Regions from separate parts of the Parageobacillus sp. NEAU-HV-2 genome, predicted to be linked through region 3. Evidence: riboswitches for the same ligand, from Rfam matches in the RefSeq annotation. Region 3 holds a riboswitch; each other region holds the start of a gene.
What was found. Region 3 has a riboswitch for lysine ahead of AC1WMD_RS01795 (amino acid permease). Riboswitches for the same ligand answer to the same signal wherever they lie in the genome.
Positions count from the first base shown of each region.

Region 1: linked by a shared signal. The riboswitch ahead of AC1WMD_RS07555 (amino acid permease) and the one ahead of AC1WMD_RS01795 (amino acid permease) in region 3 are both predicted to bind lysine.
Region 2: linked by a shared signal. The riboswitch ahead of AC1WMD_RS04505 (aspartate kinase) and the one ahead of AC1WMD_RS01795 (amino acid permease) in region 3 are both predicted to bind lysine.

Region 1 covers NZ_JBXUJJ010000003.1:245,819-252,245, forward strand. The annotation lists gene AC1WMD_RS07530 (peptide MFS transporter) at 1-842, shown strand, start outside; gene AC1WMD_RS07535 (DUF892 family protein) at 945-1,130, shown strand; gene AC1WMD_RS07540 (spore coat protein) at 1,152-1,445, shown strand; gene AC1WMD_RS07545 (S8 family peptidase) at 1,542-2,900, shown strand; gene AC1WMD_RS07550 (YitT family protein) at 2,919-3,503, opposite strand; lysine riboswitch at 3,675-3,865, shown strand; gene AC1WMD_RS07555 (amino acid permease) at 3,987-5,459, shown strand; gene tatAY (sec-independent protein translocase protein TatAY) at 5,485-5,652, opposite strand; gene AC1WMD_RS07565 (H-type small acid-soluble spore protein) at 5,729-5,908, opposite strand; gene AC1WMD_RS07570 (hypothetical protein) at 5,908-6,099, opposite strand; gene AC1WMD_RS07575 (acyltransferase family protein) at 6,200-6,427, shown strand, end outside.
Region 2 covers NZ_JBXUJJ010000002.1:199,456-205,882, forward strand. The annotation lists gene AC1WMD_RS04495 (nucleoporin-interacting protein) at 1-1,068, shown strand, start outside; gene uvrC (excinuclease ABC subunit UvrC) at 1,087-2,859, shown strand; lysine riboswitch at 2,929-3,109, shown strand; gene AC1WMD_RS04505 (aspartate kinase) at 3,210-4,433, shown strand; gene AC1WMD_RS04510 (YslB family protein) at 4,470-4,922, opposite strand; gene AC1WMD_RS04515 (succinate dehydrogenase cytochrome b558 subunit) at 5,175-5,783, shown strand; gene sdhA (succinate dehydrogenase flavoprotein subunit) at 5,819-6,427, shown strand, end outside.
Region 3 covers NZ_JBXUJJ010000001.1:316,379-322,805, reverse strand. The annotation lists gene AC1WMD_RS01805 (nucleotidyltransferase family protein) at 1-46, opposite strand, end outside; gene AC1WMD_RS01800 (M3 family oligoendopeptidase) at 356-2,050, opposite strand; lysine riboswitch at 2,209-2,380, shown strand; gene AC1WMD_RS01795 (amino acid permease) at 2,461-3,885, shown strand; gene AC1WMD_RS01790 (RNA-guided endonuclease TnpB family protein) at 4,300-5,763, opposite strand; gene tnpA (IS200/IS605 family transposase) at 5,779-6,180, opposite strand.

The DNA.
Region 1 (6,427 bases), on a different contig from region 3:
CAACGAACATCAATGGTGTCATCCATTACGGATTTAAATACGGATTTTTAGCTGCTGCGATCGGTATGATTATTGGACAATTAATTTTCAATCTATTTGGAAATCGTTATTTAGGAGATATTGGTAAAAAACCTGTCGGCGCACCAAAGAAAACAAACAAGGAAACAAAAACAAAAGCTCCTTTAACAAAACAAGAAAAACAAAACGTTGCGGTTATTTTTATTTTAACGTGCTTCGTTATTTTCTTCTGGGCTGGATTTGAACAAGCTGGAAGTTCTTTAACACTATATACAGACAAATTTGTAGATAAATCGATCGGCGGCTGGACGATGCCTACTTCTTGGTTCCAATCATTAAACCCATTCTTTATCATCGTGTTGGCACCGATTGTTTCACAAATCTGGATTAAACTTTCGAATTCAAAGCGCGGTGACTTGCCAATTCCAGCAAAAATGGGTCTTGGCATGATTTTACTTGGTCTTGGATTTGCCGTATTAATTCCAGCTGTATTACAAACAGGAAGCGATGAACAACATATCGTCGAAAAAGCGAATTTATTATTCATCATTTTCACTTATTTCCTTCACACGCTCGGTGAACTTTGCTTATCACCAGTTGGATTGTCGATGGTAAGTAAACTTGCACCTGTTCGACTTGCATCGGTGCTAATGGGCGTATGGCTAGCGGGAACTGGTGTCGCGCAATTGTTGGCTGGTCAATTAGCGGCGTTTACCCAATCATTAGGTTATTTGGAAATTTTCAGCTTAATTAGCGGCGTGACCATCGGATTAGGACTTATTTTATTATTGTTGACGAAAAAACTTGTGCGAATGATGAATTAACAAGCTGGCTCCCGTTTTATGGGGCCAGCTTTTTTATAATATTTCCCATTTATTTGAATTCCCTTACCGTGCATACTATGTCACGGAAGGTGGTGAAAACATATGAAAGCAATGGGAACTCATGAAACGTTAGAGCTTCATGAGCTGCTTGCATTCAAAAACGTCTGCCTTGCCAAAAATACTGCCATGCAAGGAATGGTATCGGATCCACAGCTCAAATCGCTAATCCAACAAGATATTCAAAAAACACAACAACAAATCCGCGACTTACAAAACCTTTTATCTTAAAATGAAACGAGGTGAAACACGATGCAAAGCCCAATGACACAAACAAACGTTCTTAACGATCAAGTGATTGCGACAGACTTTTTAATCGGCGCAAAAAATGCCATTAAAAGTTATGCCATGGCGATTGCCGAAGCGGCAACACCGGAAGTTCGCAACACGCTGAAACAGCACTTAAACGACGCCATTGTGCTTCATGAACAAATCAGCCAATATATGATTAACAAAGGATATTATCATCCAGAAAACGTGCAAGAACAGCTTCGTGTAGATATGCAGGCAGCACAGCAAGCGCTACAAATAAGTAACGTACGATAACTGCTTCCAATGGGATTCAACCGTCAAGGTAAGAATCCCATTTTTTCATAATTTTTTTCTGTTGGTTCACCCTATAACTAGTGAGGTGACATATCGATGAATAAACAGACTCTTTTCGCCATCGCCGCTGGAGTTGTCATTCTTTTTATTATGATTGCAGCAATCGTGTCGACATATCGTCCGACAGTCCATCATGAAGAAACGAATCAGCTAAAACCGAAACCGGCCCCTTATGAGGCAACCACTCCTCGTTCCCATCCGACTGTCGTAACATTGGACAGTTTAGCAATGGGGGAAAAAATCAAAAATCAGTTAAACCGTCATCCGAAAATTATAAAAATCGATCATAACGGCCGTGACAAAAGCCATTATTTTAACCATGAAATTACGGTTCGGTTTCGAAAGCTTCCTGCCGCACAAGAGATCCAACGAATAGAACGGGCAATCGACGGAAAATTGATCAACCAGTTTGATCACTTTTTTATCTTTCGCTCTAACAGCAAAACATATCATGAATTACATCATTATTTTGAATCAATCCCAACTGTTTCCTATAGTGAACCAAACTATATTTATTTGCAAAACGAAGTTCCAAATGATTTATTATATTCACGTTATCAATGGAATTTGCCGGCAATTGACACCGAAGCAGGCTGGACGCTGTCGCGCGGAAAAAAAGGCGTTACCATTGCCGTTATCGACAGCGGGGTAGATTTGGATCATCCAGATCTTGTCCGTCGCCTGCAAACGGGTTATAACGTTTTTACCGAGAATAACGTTCCGGAAGATGAAAACGGCCACGGCACACACGTGGCAGGCATTATTGCATCGCAGCCGAACAACCATGAAGGCGTTGCCGGCATCACGTGGTTCAATCCGATTATGCCCATTAAAGCATTAAACGCAGATGGATATGGCACCAGTTTTGACGTAGCAAAAGGAATCCGCTGGGCAGTCGATCATGGGGCAAAAGTGATCAATTTAAGCCTCGGCAACTATCAGCCTTCTGCCGTATTGGAAGAAGCGATTCGTTATGCCTATGACCGCGATGTTGTGCTTGTTGCCGCTTTAGGAAACGACAGCACTTCTCAGCCAAGCTTTCCCGCCGCCTATCCGGAAGTGATCAGCGTCGGCGCGGTAAATCAGGATCTTTCCTTTGCCCCTTATTCCAATTACGGTAATTATTTGGATGTAGTTGCACCAGGAACTAATATTGCCAGCACGTTTACGCAACATCGATACGCGGCGCTGTCTGGAACATCGATGGCCGCTCCCCACGTTACGGCATTAGCCGGTCTCATCCGTTCTTTAAATCCGCGCTTGTCGAACGATGAGGTGAAGCAAATTATTATCGACACCGCTACCGATCTTGGCGACAGCGGCAAAGATCCGTATTACGGATATGGCTTGATTAACGTTTATCGCGCGCTGGAATTAGCTAGACGCTCGAGCTAGCCAGATGGATGGGGATTGTTACATCACGTAATTTCTCCATCCCTTCGTCTGTGTGAGCATCGTGGTCACCGCCCCTACTACGGTGACGACAATGAGCGAATAAAGAAAGGAAGTCGAATCAATGACAAAGCTGCCAATCGTAATAATCAGCGCATCGATCAGAAAAATAATAATTCCCACATTCCAATTGGTCATTCTCGCGATAAACTGCGCTAATAAATCCGTTCCTCCCGTACTCGTCTCTTCCCGCAACATCATACCAATTCCTAAGCCGACCAAAACACCGCCAATGATAGAGCTAGGAATCGGATCGAGCATAATAACGCCGCGGAGTACAGAAAACATATCAATCATCAAGGAAGAAAACAATAAACCGTGCAGGCTGTTATAAAAAAAGGGGCGATAGTAAAACCAAGCTATAATATAAAGGGGAATGCTTAATAAAATGATGGCCAGTCCCACTTTTACATGCCAAACATATTTCACGATTAAGCCAATTCCAATAATGCCCCCATCGAGTAAATGATGGGGAACTAAAAATACATTGATGCCGATAGCCAGAAAAATACTGCCAATAATAGTGGTCATTATTTTTTTTAACATCGGAGATCACCCTATCGTTTTTCGGCTCGCTTACCACCAAACCGGCGCGCTAGAAAAACTTCGATACGCTATTATATGGCAGCATCTATCAATACTTGTCTCTTTTTTGTTGCTATTATTGAAATAATGTATTAATATATTAGCATAATAGAATAAGGCCGCTCATTCGACCATCGAAGTAGAGGTCGCAGCTTTTATGAGTACGGTAAACGAGACGCAGAGCACGTCAAAGACTTTACCGGAAAGGAAAAGCTGCCGAAGCCTGAACATTTCTCTGGATGTTTAGGCTGGGGTTGTCGCCGAATAGGGGCAACACTGTCATACGTGCACGAATGGTGCACGTATGGAGCGCTATCTTCGTGGGAGAGTTTGATGGATGCAGTCACTAAGTCATACTGCCGTCGAATCTCCTTCGACGGCTTTTTTATTTATTAGGATCCTAGTTTTGTAAAAGTTATAATAACAAAAAGGAGTGGTTCAACTATGGAAACACTGACAAAACCAACAGCTGACTCGTTAGCTGTTTCGCATTCGGAAAGCGGGCTAAAACGAAAATTAAAAACACGCCATTTAACAATGATCTCCCTTGGCGGCACGATCGGTACAGGGCTCTTTTTAGCCAGCGGCGGAGCGGTGCATACCGCGGGGCCGGGTGGAGCGCTTGCGGCCTATATCGCGATCGGCGTTATGGTGTATTTTTTAATGACAAGCCTAGCCGAAATGGCTGCCTATATGCCCGTTTCCGGATCCTTCAGCACGTATGCGACGAAATTCGTTGATCCGGCGCTAGGGTTTGCGTTAGGCTGGAATTATTGGTATAACTGGGCGATTACGATTGCGGCGGAACTTTCCGCAGTGACGATGATTATGAAATTTTGGTTTCCAAACAGCCCATCGCTTTTATGGAGCGCGATTTGTTTGGCGATTATGTTTTTATTAAATTATTTATCCGTCAAAGGGTTTGGCGAAGCGGAATATTGGTTTTCCATCATTAAAGTGGTAACGGTAATCATCTTTTTAATTGTCAGCTTCCTCATGATCTTTGGCATCATGGGCGGCGAAGCTATTGGCTTTAAAAACTTTACCATCGAAGATGCACCGTTTCACGGCGGTTTTATGGCAATGCTAGGAATCTTTATGGCGGCGGGATTTTCCTTCCAGGGAACAGAATTGTTAGGCGTCGCTGCTGGCGAAACGGAAAATCCGAAAGAAAGCATTCCCCGTGCTATTCGCCAGGTATTTTGGCGCATTTTGCTGTTTTATGTGCTGGCGATTTTGGCCATCGGTTTGTTAATCCCTTATACAGATGATAAGCTTGCCAACAGTGATGTATCGGTGAGCCCGTTTACGCTTGTGTTCGACAGAGCAGGAATTGCCTTTGCCGCCTCTGTCATGAACGCAGTCATTTTAACTGCCGTATTATCGGCGGGCAACTCCGGCATGTACGCATCGACTCGCATGCTTTGGGACTTGGCCCGCGAAGGAAAGGCGCCGAAATTTTTAGCAAAACTCGACCGACGCGGGGTTCCAGTAAATGCCCTAATTGTTACTTCATCGCTAGGAACGCTTGCCTTTTTGGCCTCTCTCTTTGGCGATGGAGTGGTATATACATGGCTGCTTAACGCTTCCGGCATGTCGGGGTTTATCGCTTGGCTTGGCATCGCCATCAGCCATTACCGCTTCCGTAAAGCATATGTGGCGCAAGGGAAAAGTCTTGAGGATTTACCGTATAAAGCGAAATGGTTTCCGTTCGGTCCGATCTTTGCCTTTGTTCTTTGCACTATTATCGTTTTAGGACAAAACTACCCAGCGTTTATAGGCGGGACGATCGATTGGTATGGAGTGCTTGTTTCCTATATCGGGTTGCCTCTTTTCCTTATCGTCTGGCTTGGCTATAAGTTCGTGAAAAAAACAAAAGTCATTCCATTGCATGAGTGCGATTTAGAACAAAAATAAGGACTTGGCATGCAACGCCAAGTCCTTATTTTTGTACTTTGTGCTCTTCGTCGTCGATGATTCCTTTTGTCGCGTTTTTAAACTCGCGCAGCGTTTTTCCCGCTGCTTGTCCCAACTCCGGCAGTTTTTTCGGTCCAAAAATTAACAACGCGAAGAAAACGATAAGGGCAATTTCGCCAAATCCGATATTCATTTGATTCACTCCATATGTTGAGTCATTTTTTTTTATTATATCATACAAACGAGAAGCGTGCCATCCACATGTACGACTATTCTTCCTGCAAGAGGCGAACCGGTACTTCCATTTCTTCCTCCGGTTTGTTCTTGAGATAAATACGCGCCATTTCCCGTTTTTCATCCACGTGTTGAATCATTACTTGCTGTCCTTCGAATGTGACTGGCACGATTTTTCCTGACTCCGCGATTTGTTTTGCACGCACCACTTCCATTACGAATGTCCCCTCCCTTCTTCCTCCGTTTTGGCGCTATCCTCTGCTAATGCACGCAAACTTTTCCAAAATAATTCGTCGTTGCATACAGGATGGACAATTTGCTCTAGCTCCCCTTCGTCCCCTTTTGCGTTGATGATTTGTAAAAGCTGGGTCATGTCGGTAGTTTCCCGTTCTTCCTTATCGATCATGCATCTGTCACACCTTTCCAAGAAATAATAACCTATTGACCCCCCAAAAAAGAAGGAGTATGATTCGAATTGGTGTATAGTAAGAAAGGAGGAAGGCACTATGAGTGAGCGGGATTATTATTTCGATAACGCGAAATGCGTATTGATGCTCCTCGTCGTGTTCGGCCACTTTCTCCGCCCATATATCGACAATGTGCTATGGGTGCATAGCTTATACGTTTGGATTTTCTTTTTCCATATGCCTGCATTCATCTTTATTTCCGGCTATTTTGCGAAAAAGTTCCATCAACAAGGATATTTTAAAAAAATTACAAAAAAGCTGCTTGTT
Region 2 (6,427 bases), on a different contig from region 3:
GTGATTGCCGGCCAGCCGATGTCGGACGGCGCGGCACTGGCGGTGCTGTGGTGGTATTTTTGGTCCATCGAATTGGCAAGAAAGCGCGATGCATGGTGGATACAGCTGCTTCCGCTTGCCTTGTTCAGCCTGTTAATGGGAATCCGTTTGTCGTATGCTCCATTTGCGGTGGCGGTTTTGTTTTTATGGTACGAAGATTGGAAAAAACATCGCAACGTCCGCCGAATCATTTGCTTTTTGACAGCGGCTGTCTTTTTCCAATTTATTTGGATCACAGCGGTCGCGGTGGCGGAAGGAAGTTTTCAATCCTTTTTCAAACTGGCTCTCTCATTTACGAGCGGCCATTTCGAGAAATGGGGAGGAACAGCGGCAAGCGGCGGGCAGCCGTTATGGGAGCGAGTGATTTATTTTTTCTTTTATAATATTTTATGGACAGGGATAGCAAGTCAAAACGTGATCCTGCTTTTTTTGTATATGGTTGTATGGACAGTGATATGGCGATCAAGAAAGTCTCCGTTTCCGCGCTGGTTTCTTGTTTCTGGATTTGTTTATTTTCTTTGGGCGTTATTTGCGCAAAATATTGAGAAACCGCGGCACATTCTCCCGCTTGTTCATCTTGTTTTGTTGTACGGCTGGATTTGCTTTGTCCGCAATCATATGTCTATGTACCGATGGAGCCTAGCGATGGTGGTGTTAGCCGTGCAATTCGTAACGGGGACATGGCATATGCGCGAGCAAGCATTACAGTTGCCGGCAACCTATCAGTTAGCGTATGATTTACAAAACAGTAAAGAGAAATTCGTTCTGTACACATGGGAAGAAACGCGTGTGCTACAATACCTAGATGTGGACTTTCCCCATAAGGATGTTTTGCACTTTTCATTTTTTTTACAAGACAAAGAGAACTATCAACATGCTAAAATTTATATGACTGACCATGTTGTGAAAGGATTTCGGGCGCAAGGAGTTTCCCTTGCCGGCCATTTGCGGAGAGTGAAAACATATCGTTCCAGCACGCTGGCAGATCCAGTATACGGAAACATTACGCTGTATGAATGGATGAATTAATTTGATGGAGTGATTATGATGCATGATCACTTAAAAGAAAAATTAGCCGTGCTTCCGGAGCAGCCGGGATGTTATTTGATGAAGGATAAAAACGGCACAGTGATATACGTCGGAAAGGCAAAAGTGCTGAAAAACCGCGTGCGCTCGTATTTTACCGGCACGCACGACGGAAAAACGCTGCGGCTTGTCAACGAAATTGCCGATTTCGAATATATTGTCACTTCTTCGAACATTGAAGCGCTCATTTTGGAAATGAACTTAATTAAAAAGTACGATCCGAAATATAATGTGATGCTTAAGGGCGACAATAGTTATCCGTTTATTAAGATTACCGCGGAGAAGCATCCTCGCTTAATCATTACGCGAAAAGTGAAAAAAGACGGCGGAAAATATTTCGGACCGTATCCGCATGTACAGGCGGCAAACGAAACGAAGAAACTGTTAGACCGCATTTATCCGCTGCGTAAATGCTCGACCATGCCGAACCGCGTTTGTTTATATTACCATATGGGACAATGTCTTGCGCCGTGCGTGTATCCGGTGTCCGAACAGCAAAATAAAGAAATCGTTGAACAAATCGTTCGCTTTTTAAACGGTGGGTATAAAGAAGTAAAAGAAGAGCTTGCGAAAAAGATGATAAAAGCGGCTGAAGCGCTCGAATTTGAACGGGCGAAAGAATACCGTGATCAAATCGCCCATATTGAGGCAACGATGGAAAAGCAGAAGATGACCATGAACGATTTTGTTGATCGTGATGTGTTCGGTTATGCCTATGACAAAGGTTGGATGTGCGTACAAGTATTTTTCATTCGTCAGGGAAAACTGATTGAGCGTGATGCATCGATGTTTCCGATGTATCAAGACCCAGATGAGGAATTGCTGACGTTTTTAGGACAGTTTTATTCAAAAGCGAACCACTTTAAACCGAAAGAAGTCATTTTGCCTGCTGACATTGACGGCGAGCTTGCTGAACAGCTTCTAGAAGTAACGGTCGTTCAGCCGAAAAGAGGTAAGAAAAAAGAACTGGTTGATTTGGCCAGCAAAAATGCGGCAATTGCTTTGAAAGAAAAATTTTATTTAATTGAGCGGGACGAAGAACGAACGATCAAAGCGGTAGAAAACTTAGGAAAAATATTAGGGATTCCGACGCCGCATCGCATTGAGGCGTTTGACAATTCCAATATTCATGGAGCTGATCCTGTTTCGGCGATGGTTGTCTTTATCGATGGAAAGCCGGAGAAAAAAGAGTATCGAAAATATAAAGTCAAAACGGTAGAAGGACCGGATGACTATGAATCGATGCGCGAGGTGGTAAGAAGACGTTATACTCGCGTGCTAAAAGAAGGTCTCCCTCTTCCCGATTTGATTATTATTGACGGTGGAAAAGGGCATTTAGCTGCGGTAAGGGATGTGCTTGAAAACGAATTAGGACTTGATATTCCGCTCGCTGGGCTTGCAAAAGACGACAAGCATCGCACATCCGAGTTAATCATGGGAGATCCGCCGCAAGTCGTTCCATTAGAGCGAAACAGTCAAGAGTTTTATTTATTGCAGCGCATCCAAGACGAGGTGCATCGGTTTGCGGTTACATTTCACCGGCAAACGCGTGGAAAAACGATGTTTCATTCTGTGTTAGATGACATTCCTGGCGTTGGGGAAAAACGAAAAAAAGCGTTATTAAAGCATTTCGGGTCCATTAAAAACATGAAAGAAGCAACGGTCGAAGAATTGCAAAAAGCGAACATTCCGCGCCCTGTTGCCGAAAAAATTTATAAGAAATTGCGGGAGTAGTATTGTCAATAGCATAAAAATTTGATATCATTGCCCTAAATTTCATATTTATACACTTCCAAACGCCGAAGTGAAGATAGAGGTGCGAACTTCAAGAGTACACATTCGGAGGAAAATGAGTTCCGAAGACGGATGTGGAAAGGGGAGCGTCGCCGAAGTGGAAAAAGTCTCATTGCTTTTTCCGCTGGTCCTGCGTTTAAGAAATGTAGGACTGTCAAGATGTGATTCATCTTGGAGAGCTATCTCACTGTGCGGGGCGAATTCGTTTTTTCGTTTCGTGATGCACAGCAATGAGATTTCTCTCATTGCTGTTTTTTTATTTTATAAATTAGGCAAAAGGGTGAGACGAAATGGGAATTATCGTACAAAAATTTGGCGGAACGTCTGTTGGTTCCATCGAAAGAATTCAACATGTGGCGAATCGGGTGATTGAGGAAGCCCAAAAGGGAAATGACGTTGTCGTTGTTGTTTCGGCAATGGGAAAAACGACCGATGAGCTTGTCAACTTAGCGAAACAAATCTCCAATCATCCTAGCAAGCGGGAAATGGATATGCTTCTTTCGACGGGGGAACAAGTGAGCATTGCGCTTCTTGCAATGTCGCTTCATGAAAAAGGATATAAAGCTGTTTCGTTGACAGGATGGCAAGCGGGAATTACGACGGAAGAAATGCACGGCAATGCCCGCATTATGAACATAGATACAACGAGAATCCGCCGCTACCTTGACGAAGGGGCGATTGTGATCGTTGCTGGGTTTCAAGGAGTGACGGAAACAGGGGAGATCACCACGCTCGGCCGCGGCGGTTCTGATACGACGGCGGTGGCGCTGGCTGCGGCGTTAAAAGCAGAGAAGTGCGATATTTATACGGACGTAACCGGCGTGTTTACGACCGACCCGCGTTATGTAAAAACAGCAAGAAAAATAAAAGAGATTTCCTATGATGAAATGCTTGAGTTAGCCAATTTAGGGGCAGGAGTATTGCATCCGCGCGCCGTTGAATTTGCGAAAAACTATGAAGTGCCGCTGGAAGTGCGTTCGAGCATGGAAAACGAAAGAGGAACGATGGTAAAGGAGGAAGTTTCGATGGAGCAGCATTTAATCGTACGGGGAATTGCATTTGAAGATCAAGTAACGAGAGTGACAGTGGATGGAATCGAAAATAGTTTACATGCATTGCCGACCATTTTTACGGCGCTTGCCAATCGTGGCATCAATGTAGATATTATTATTCAAAATGCGACGAATTCCGAAACAGCGTCTGTTTCTTTTTCGATTCGCACGGAAGATTTGCCGGAAACGCTTCAAGTGCTGCAAGCGCTGGAAGGCGCCGACGTTCACTATGAAAGCGGCTTGGCGAAAGTATCGATCGTTGGCTCTGGCATGATTTCAAACCCGGGGGTGGCGGCGCGCGTGTTTGAAGTATTGGCGGATCAAGGAATTGAAATCAAAATGGTTAGTACATCAGAAATTAAAATTTCCACGGTCATTGACGAAAAATATATGGTTTCGGCCGTCGAGGAGCTTCACGAAGCATTCGGGCTTGCCGAAGAAGCGGCAGCGGTGCGCTCGTAAAAATGACAGAAGCCTGCGCTCGCAGGCTTCTTACCATTATTCTATCTCTTGTTTGCGGTCCCATTTAATGATAATGAGTACTTTATTTGGCCGCTTTTTCTGTTGTTCAAATGCTTCGGTGACGAGGCGCTTTTGTTGCTCGATTTGTTGGGCGAGAAATCCTGCTTCGAGCTGGAAGGTACAATGTTCATGAAGGGCAAGCCGCGCATCAATAATAGCGCCGGACAGCTCCACATGAAGTTCGTCTTTGCGTTCTTCAACAATGGACAGTGTCCCCCAGCCAGCTTTTTCAAAAAAAGTAATGATATCGGACACCGTTTCGAGCGGGAAGCGGCGCGCTAAACTTTTTCCGGCCCAGTATAAAATGCTGGCGGTTTCTTTTCCCAACAATTCCGGAAGGAGAATTTGCCGAATGAGTTCCGTACCGAATGCAGAAATAGCAATGTTTTCTAATGTTTTATATTGTTCTTCTAGTGTTGGCAGTTTCACATGATTCCCCTCTTTCTATCCATTCCTCATTATAGCGAAATGGAGGGGAACGTGCATTATCTTTTTTTCGCTGCCGTTTTCACATGTAAATGTTTGAACATTTTGTGACTTTGTTTTCTTGACGCTTGTACAATGTGGGAGTACAATGAATGTGACACAATGATTCATGGAAATGGAAGCCGTTACATTCCACTCATTGTGGATGGGGAGCACATGATTTTTCACTGTTTATTCATTAAAGGGGGTTTACATATGGCAGGAAATCGCGAATTTTATTACCGTCGGCTCCATTCGCTGTTAGGAGTCATTCCAGTAGGAGTCTTTTTAGTACAACATTTAGTCGTAAACCATTTTGCGACGAGAGGACCAGAGGCGTTTAACCGGGCGGCTTCTTTTATGGACAATTTACCGTTCCGCTATTTGCTAGAAATATTCGTTATTTTCCTTCCACTGCTGTTCCATGCCATTTACGGCCTTTATATCGCTTTTACAGCGAAATTTAATGTCGGAAATTACGGATATTTCCGTAACTGGATGTTTATGTTACAGCGGATCACCGGAATTATCACATTAATTTTTGTGACATGGCATGTGTATGAAACGCGCGTTCAAGCTGCGTTTGGAGCGGAAGTAAACTACGAAATGATGGCCAATATCGTAGACAATCCGGTTATGCTTGGCTTTTATATTGTCGGAATTTTGTCAACGGTTTTCCACTTTGCCAACGGTTTATGGTCTTTCTGCGTAAGCTGGGGGTTAACGGTGTCTCCTCGTTCACAACAAGTTTTCACTTATTTAACGATGATTATTTTTGTCGCACTTTCCATTGTCGGCATTCGTGCCATTTTAGCATTTGCCTGATCGACAACTAGCAATCTTTTAGGGAGTGAGTAGCAATGAAAAAAGGAAAAATCATAGTAGTTGGCGGCGGTCTAGCTGGTCTAATGGCAACAATTAAAATCGCAGAAGCAGGGGTACCTGTAGAATTGTTCTCGCTTGTGCCTGTAAAGCGGTCTCACTCTGTCTGTGCGCAAGGCGGGATTAACGGCGCGGTAAATACAAAAGGAGAAGGCGATTCTCCTTGGGAACATTTTGACGATACCGTATACGGCGGCGACTTTTTGGCGAACCAGCCTCCAGTAAAAGCGATGTGTGAGGCAGCGCCGAGCATCATTTATATGCTTGACCGCATGGGAGTCATGTTCAACCGTACTCCTGAAGGGTTGCTCGATTTCCGTCGCTTTGGTGGAACACAGCACCACCGTACTGCCTACGCAGGAGCAACGACAGGCCAGCAAATTTTGTATGCGCTTGATGAACAAGTGCGTCGCCATGAAGTAGCTGGGCTTGTAACGAAATATGAAGGATGGGAATTTTTGGGTGTTGTCTTAGACGACGAACAAATTTGCCGCGGCATTGTCGCACAAGACTTAAAGTCAATGGAAATTAAAGCGTTTCCTGCGGACGCAGTCATTATGGCGACAGGCGGGCCGGGAGTCATTTTC
Region 3 (6,427 bases):
GAAAATTTTGTGATAAAAAACGAAGGATTTCTTCTTTTGACAACATAGTTTTCCCGGCTACTAAAATCTATAAAAATCGACTCATCGCGATGGAACCAGCAAAACAGCTTGCCGCTCAGGAAACACCTGAGTTCCATCAGGAAGAGAATCCTAATGTCTCACCTGCTGTGAAAGACACCCCGTGGCTCGCTGTTAGCGGCGGCACCTGTCGTGCACCATTCCTTCCATCGGTCAGTACACAACAACGATTTTAGTAACCAGGTCTACACCTCCCATTATATTTTTCTCTATATTTTTCCTAAAAGATAAGGAAGAAATCTCGCTTGATTTCTTCCCCCCTAACTATTATTTCCATCTATAAGCTCTGATCGTCAACACTATTCAACCATCCCTCGATCTCGCCAACTACCGATTGGACGCAGCCGTCTTCAAACGGCGAAATAAGGTTAGCGACGCGGACTAATTCGGTAAACGGCTTGCTTCCGCCTTGACGGCATAATGTCAAATAATCGTTCCACGCCTCTTTATAGTTTTCACGCGAACGTTTCCAAAATTGGAAGGCGCAAATTTGCGCAAGCGTATAGTCAATATAATAGAATGCAGTGGTATAAATATGGCTTTGCCGCTGCCAAAAGCCACCGCGTTCTAAATAATCGTTGCCGTCATAGTCTTTTGTCGGCATATATTTCCGTTCGATTGCCCGCCATGCTTGTTTTCGTTCCGCCGGCGTCGCGTTCGGATTTTCGTATACGAAATGCTGGAATTCGTCCACCGCTACGCCATACGGCAAAAATAAGAGCGCGTCGCTTAAATGATAAAATTGATATTTTTCCGCATCTTCCTTGAAGAATAACTTCATCCACGGCCATGTGAAAAACTCCATGCTCATCGAATGAATTTCGCATGCCTCCAAGGTTGGCCAGTTGTATTCCGGAATTTCGTAATGGCGGCTTTCGTACACTTGAAACGCGTGCCCCGCTTCATGGGTAAGTACATCGATGTCTCCGGATGTGCCGGTAAAGTTCGAAAAAATAAACGGCGCTTTGTAATTTTCAATATAGGTGCAATAGCCGCCGCTCGCTTTTCCTTTTTTCGCAATAAGGTCCATTAGTTCATGCTCGATCATATATCGGAAAAACTCGCCCGTTTCCGGCGACAGTTCTTCGTACATTTTCTTCCCGTTTTCGATAATCCAGTTTGCGTCCCCTTTTGGCATTGGGTTGCCAGTTGGGAACACAAAAGCTTCATCATAATATTTCAGCTTCTCGACGCCGATGCGCTCCCGCTGCCGCTCGCGGAGCTTCACGGCAATCGGAACGATATGCTTTTCGACTTGCTTGCGGAATTTCGCAACCATCTCGGCGTTATAATCCGTTCGGCCTAAACGGGCATAGCCAAGTTCCACAAAGTTTTTAAATCCGAGCTTTTGCGCGATGGCGGTGCGCACTTTCACAAGCTGATCGTAAATTTCATCGAACTTTTCCTCATGCTCTTGGAAAAAGGCAAAACGCGCCTCACTTGCCCGCTTGCGCATATCACGGTCTGGCGATTCGACAAACGGCTGGAGCTGCGCTAACGTCCGTTCTTCCCCTTCAAAGAAAATTTTCGCCGAAGCGACCAATTTCGTATATTCGCTCGTCAGCTTATTTTCCAGCTGCAGATCTTCCACAATGTCCGGAGAATACGTTTTTAATTCCGTCTCGGCGAGCGCAAATAACTGTTTTCCCCATTTTTCCTCGAGCTGCGAACGGAATGGAGACGAAACAAGCGCCCGGTAATAATCGTTCACAAGGCCTTTAACAATTGGCTCGACCTCATCGAAAAAGTCTTGTTCCTGCTTATAAAATTCATCGTTCGTATCAATTGTATGACGAATATAACAAATTTGCGCCATCGTACTGAAATCGTTGCGAAGCTGATTGATTTCCTTCATCGCCTCGTTCTGTTCTTCCGCATTGCTTGCCTTTTGAAACGATTGCAGCGCCTGTTGAAATGAGGCTTTCAGCTTCTCGATGTTCGGCCGTTCATAGCGAAACTCAGAAAATTTCAATGCAATCCCTTCCCTTTCTCTCGTTTTCCTTATCTTAGATTGTATTCCATTCATACACGGAAAATCCTTTTTTTCTAATCAAAAAGCTCGTTGACGAACTTTGTCGAAATTTGTATAATAATTACGTCCATTGAATATTTTTTCTTTCTCATCAATGTCGCTGTGATAGAGGCCGCAATGAACAATAGTAAGCGAAAGGAGATGCAGAGGGTCGATGAATTTCGCTGAAAGGGTTCAGTTTGCGGTGTTCTCTGGCGCCGCAGGCTGGGGCTGCATCCGAAACAGGCGCAGCACTGCCGCCGTTAAAAACGGCGGAGCGCTATCGTTTGGCAGTTGGAAACGGATGTTTTACACCCGTTGAAAACGCAAGGGTGTATTTTTTTTGAGATAAAGAAAGGAGCATCATCGTCATGCAACAACCAAAGCTAGGATTATGGCTATTAACGGCGCTTGTCGTTGGCAATATGGTCGGTTCAGGTATTTTCATGCTGCCGCGCTCGCTCGCGGAAGCGGCAAGTCCGCTTGGCGTTATTTTCGCGTGGCTATTAACAGGCGCAGGCGTCTTAATGACGGCGCTTGTCTTCGGTAACTTAGCGATCCGTAAGCCGGAATTAAACGGCGGACCGCAAATTTATGCAAAAGAATTGTTTCCAAAAGGATCGAACATCTCGATTCTATCCGGCTTTATGTCCTCATGGGGATATTGGATCGGCAACTTTGCCGGCAACGTGGCGATTATTACGACATTCGCCAGCTATTTATCGACGTTTTTCCCAATTTTAACAAGCAAGCAAACGTTATTTACGATCGGTTCGCTTGACGTAAAACTAGGAAACTTGCTCACCTTTATCGTTTGCACGACGCTGCTTTGGGGCATGCATTTCATCATTTTGCGCGGCATTGAAGGTGCAGGAAAGCTGAACTTTCTCGCTACGGCAGCAAAAGTGCTTGGATTTTTCCTATTTATCGTCATTGCATTATTTGCGTTTGAAAAAAGCAACATCGGCTCGCTCGTTGTCCCGCGTTATGATGAAACCGGTCATTCCATCGGCTTGTTAGGACAAATTAATAATGCAGCGGTGTCGACATTGTGGGCGTTTATCGGCGTCGAATCGGCGATTGTTTTCGCATCTCGTGCGCGCAAGCAAGCGGACGTCAAACGCGCGACAATCCTTGGTTTGTTGATTGCCCTTGCGATTTATATCGGCATTAGTATCCTTGTCATGGGGGTATTGCCGCAAAAGGAACTCATTCAGTCGGAAAAACCGCTTGTTGACGCGATTGTTACGATTTTAGGCCCAAGCGGCGGCTACGTTCTTGCGGGACTCGGTTTAATCAGCTTGCTCGGCTCAACGCTTGGCTGGGTGCTGTTAAGCGCCGAAGTGCCGTACCAGGCGGCAAAGCAAGGTCTGTTTATTCCAGCGTTTTTAAAGGAAAATAAAAAGAAAGTGCCAAGCTTTTCTTTAGTTCTTTCGAATGGATTGGCGCAAATCTTTATTTTTTCGACGATTTCCAACTCGATGTCAGCGGCGTTTGACTTTGTCATCTACATCGCGACATTGGCGTATCTTGTCCCGTATTTTATCGCCTCTGTCTTCCAATTAAAGCTGACGCTGACCGGCGAAACGTACAAGGGGGCAGTACGGGGCCGCATGATCGATGGAATCGTTGCCGCTCTGGCAACTATTTATTCGGTCTGGGTTATCATCGCCGGCACCGCCGATATCAAAACGTTTATGCTTGGGGTCATCCTGCTTTTAAGCGGCATCTTCTTCTATCCGCAAGTAAAAAAAGCAGCGCAGCAAACAGAAGAAAAACAAAGAATGTCGGCATAACGAAAACGAACGTCCGGGCTTTCGGACGTTCGTTTTTTATACTTTTCTTTTTTCATTTCCGTTAATCAATAACGCTTCTGAATCTTTGAGCCTCGTTACACGACATCGGAATTGTGTTTCAAACGTTTGCAGCCGCTCTTCGATGGAGGAATCACCCGGAAACACATCTTCTCTGCCGTAATGCGGAAAGATTATTTCGTCCGTTAGGTGTAGTCCCGACAAATCTTCGAGCGAAACCGTATTTAGCTGCGGCCTGAACCTCTGCACGACTAAAGTCGGCAGGTTCTTGTGTACCAAAGAGCTTCGTCTATACCTTCGTATAGACACTCCCTCTTGTTCCACAAGACTTTCATGGGCAAACACCTCACTGGTGCTTAGCGCCCTGTGCGCCCGGTTCAAGACGCTTTTCATCATTTAAATTCCCATACTGCTTAATAATTTATTACCACTATTTTTTAACCGTTCTACTTCTTTATCATGGAGTCGCTTAAATCTTTCCCATGTCGCAAAACATTTTTCTCTATCGATTTCTTTTAAGTGATCTTTCGCATTCATGATGAGGAACGCACTATATAAATCTCGTTGAATTTTACAGCCATTCATATCGTTCCATCGTTCGAATAACCTCTTTTTTACATATTCACCCGTGATATGATTATATTGGCTTGCTTTCGCAGAGAATGTATCTATTTTTTTGAGCGTTTTTCCGTCATACCGTAATTTTCTGTCTAATATGGCTAAAAACATGCTTGGAGCTTTATTCGCTATACTTTTACCAAATCGTTTCTTTCTATTATACCTTCCTGTTTTCTCATTCATCGTTGTTTCTTTCGCTCTTGCTTGCAATGCTTTATAATTCATCGTTTCAACTTTGATGTTATCGCCTAGTGTTAGGATCCAATTAGCTAATTTGTTATGGTCTTGCTTGCGTTTTTCCGCTAACTTCCTTTGCAGTTCCGCTAATTGATTTTTTGTTTTGATATAATTTTTGCTCCACACCCACTTTTCTTTGTTTCCTTGCTTGATGGTTCCATCTTCGTTGTACTTATGTGGATTATTTGCTCTCCGTTGTCGGTCTAGTTTTCGCTGCAACCGCCTTTTTTCCCGATGGATGTCCTCCACACTTGGAGCGAGTTCCAACAATTTTACTTCGTTCGGAGCGCAAATGGCGATCGTTTGCGTGCCAATGTCGATGCCGACCACCCCTTCACAGCGGGGATGCTTGGCTTCTTCGGTTTGCCGATTGATTTTTTGCGGCGGAACCCCTTCCAAAATGAGTTGGACGTAATACTTTACTTTTCCCCGAATCCGTTTACGCACCATGCGGCAATACTTGATTCGGTCCTGCAAGGCGAGATGAGCATACACATCATTTGGTTTGATGATGACAGGGAGGATCAGCCCATTCCAATGGATGGCATGACTTTTGAAGCGAATCCCTGCGGAATTCGATTTTCCCTCTAACGAATCCATTTCGCCGAACCGTTTAAAATACACCCATTTGGCATCGCCAAACAGGAGCTTTTCCACCGCTTTCCATGCTCTGGTGGCGATTTTTTGCGCCGTATGCGAGTCCATGTGTTTGCGGAAGTGGTGCTGCATTGGCTGAACGAAAGCGTGCATCGCATATTCGGTGAGTCCGTACTCGGTTCGTAAGTCGGCAAGTTGACGATTTCTTTCTTTTGAGGGCTTCTGTTGAGCGATGTCTTGATAGCGGGAATCATGTTGGAGTTTTTTGTACCGCTTCAAACATTCCTCTAAACAGACGTTATACAAACGACGGCCGATTTCAAACCGCTTTTCGAGGATATGTTCTTGCCATGTTTCTGTCTGGAGCCGCAACGTCAATACATAGCTTGGTGTTTTCGCTCCCGCCAATGCAACCCACCTCCTTTACACATGCTTTTGATTTTCAATGTATTTCATAACGTTTTCTTCTGAAATGCATCCAACTGTACAACAAAAATAGCTGCGAGTCCAAAGGGAAGGCAGTCTGCTTTTCAATGACGGATATTTTTCACGCAAAATACGACTGCTTCTACCTTTAAATTTCCGGATTAACGTATGAATATGAACTCTTGGGTCAAAGGAAATAAACAGATGAACATGGTCAGGCATGATTTCTAAAGATTTGATTTCCACATCATTTTCTTTCGCCACTTGATAAAAAATTTTTCTTAAATCTTTTTCCATCTCACCGACTAGCACTTTTCGTCTGTATTTTGGACAGAAAATCACATGATATGGATGAAGATAAACCATTCCTTCTTTATGTATATATTGATCATTAGACATTAAATACCCCTATCTAATATCATGATAACCAAACATTAGATAGGTTACAATTATAATAAAGAATATTCTAATAATTTTATCATTCAGCCACTTCATCCCGATGACTAACGTCACGGGCTTTCGTGGCAGTTATTCTTGTAAAAAAACGAACGATTTCGATATGTGGGCCTAGACTGCACCCATGCCGGGTGCACGAAAAAACCACACCACTAGTGCTTACCTTAGTGGTGTGGTATAGAAACGTTGA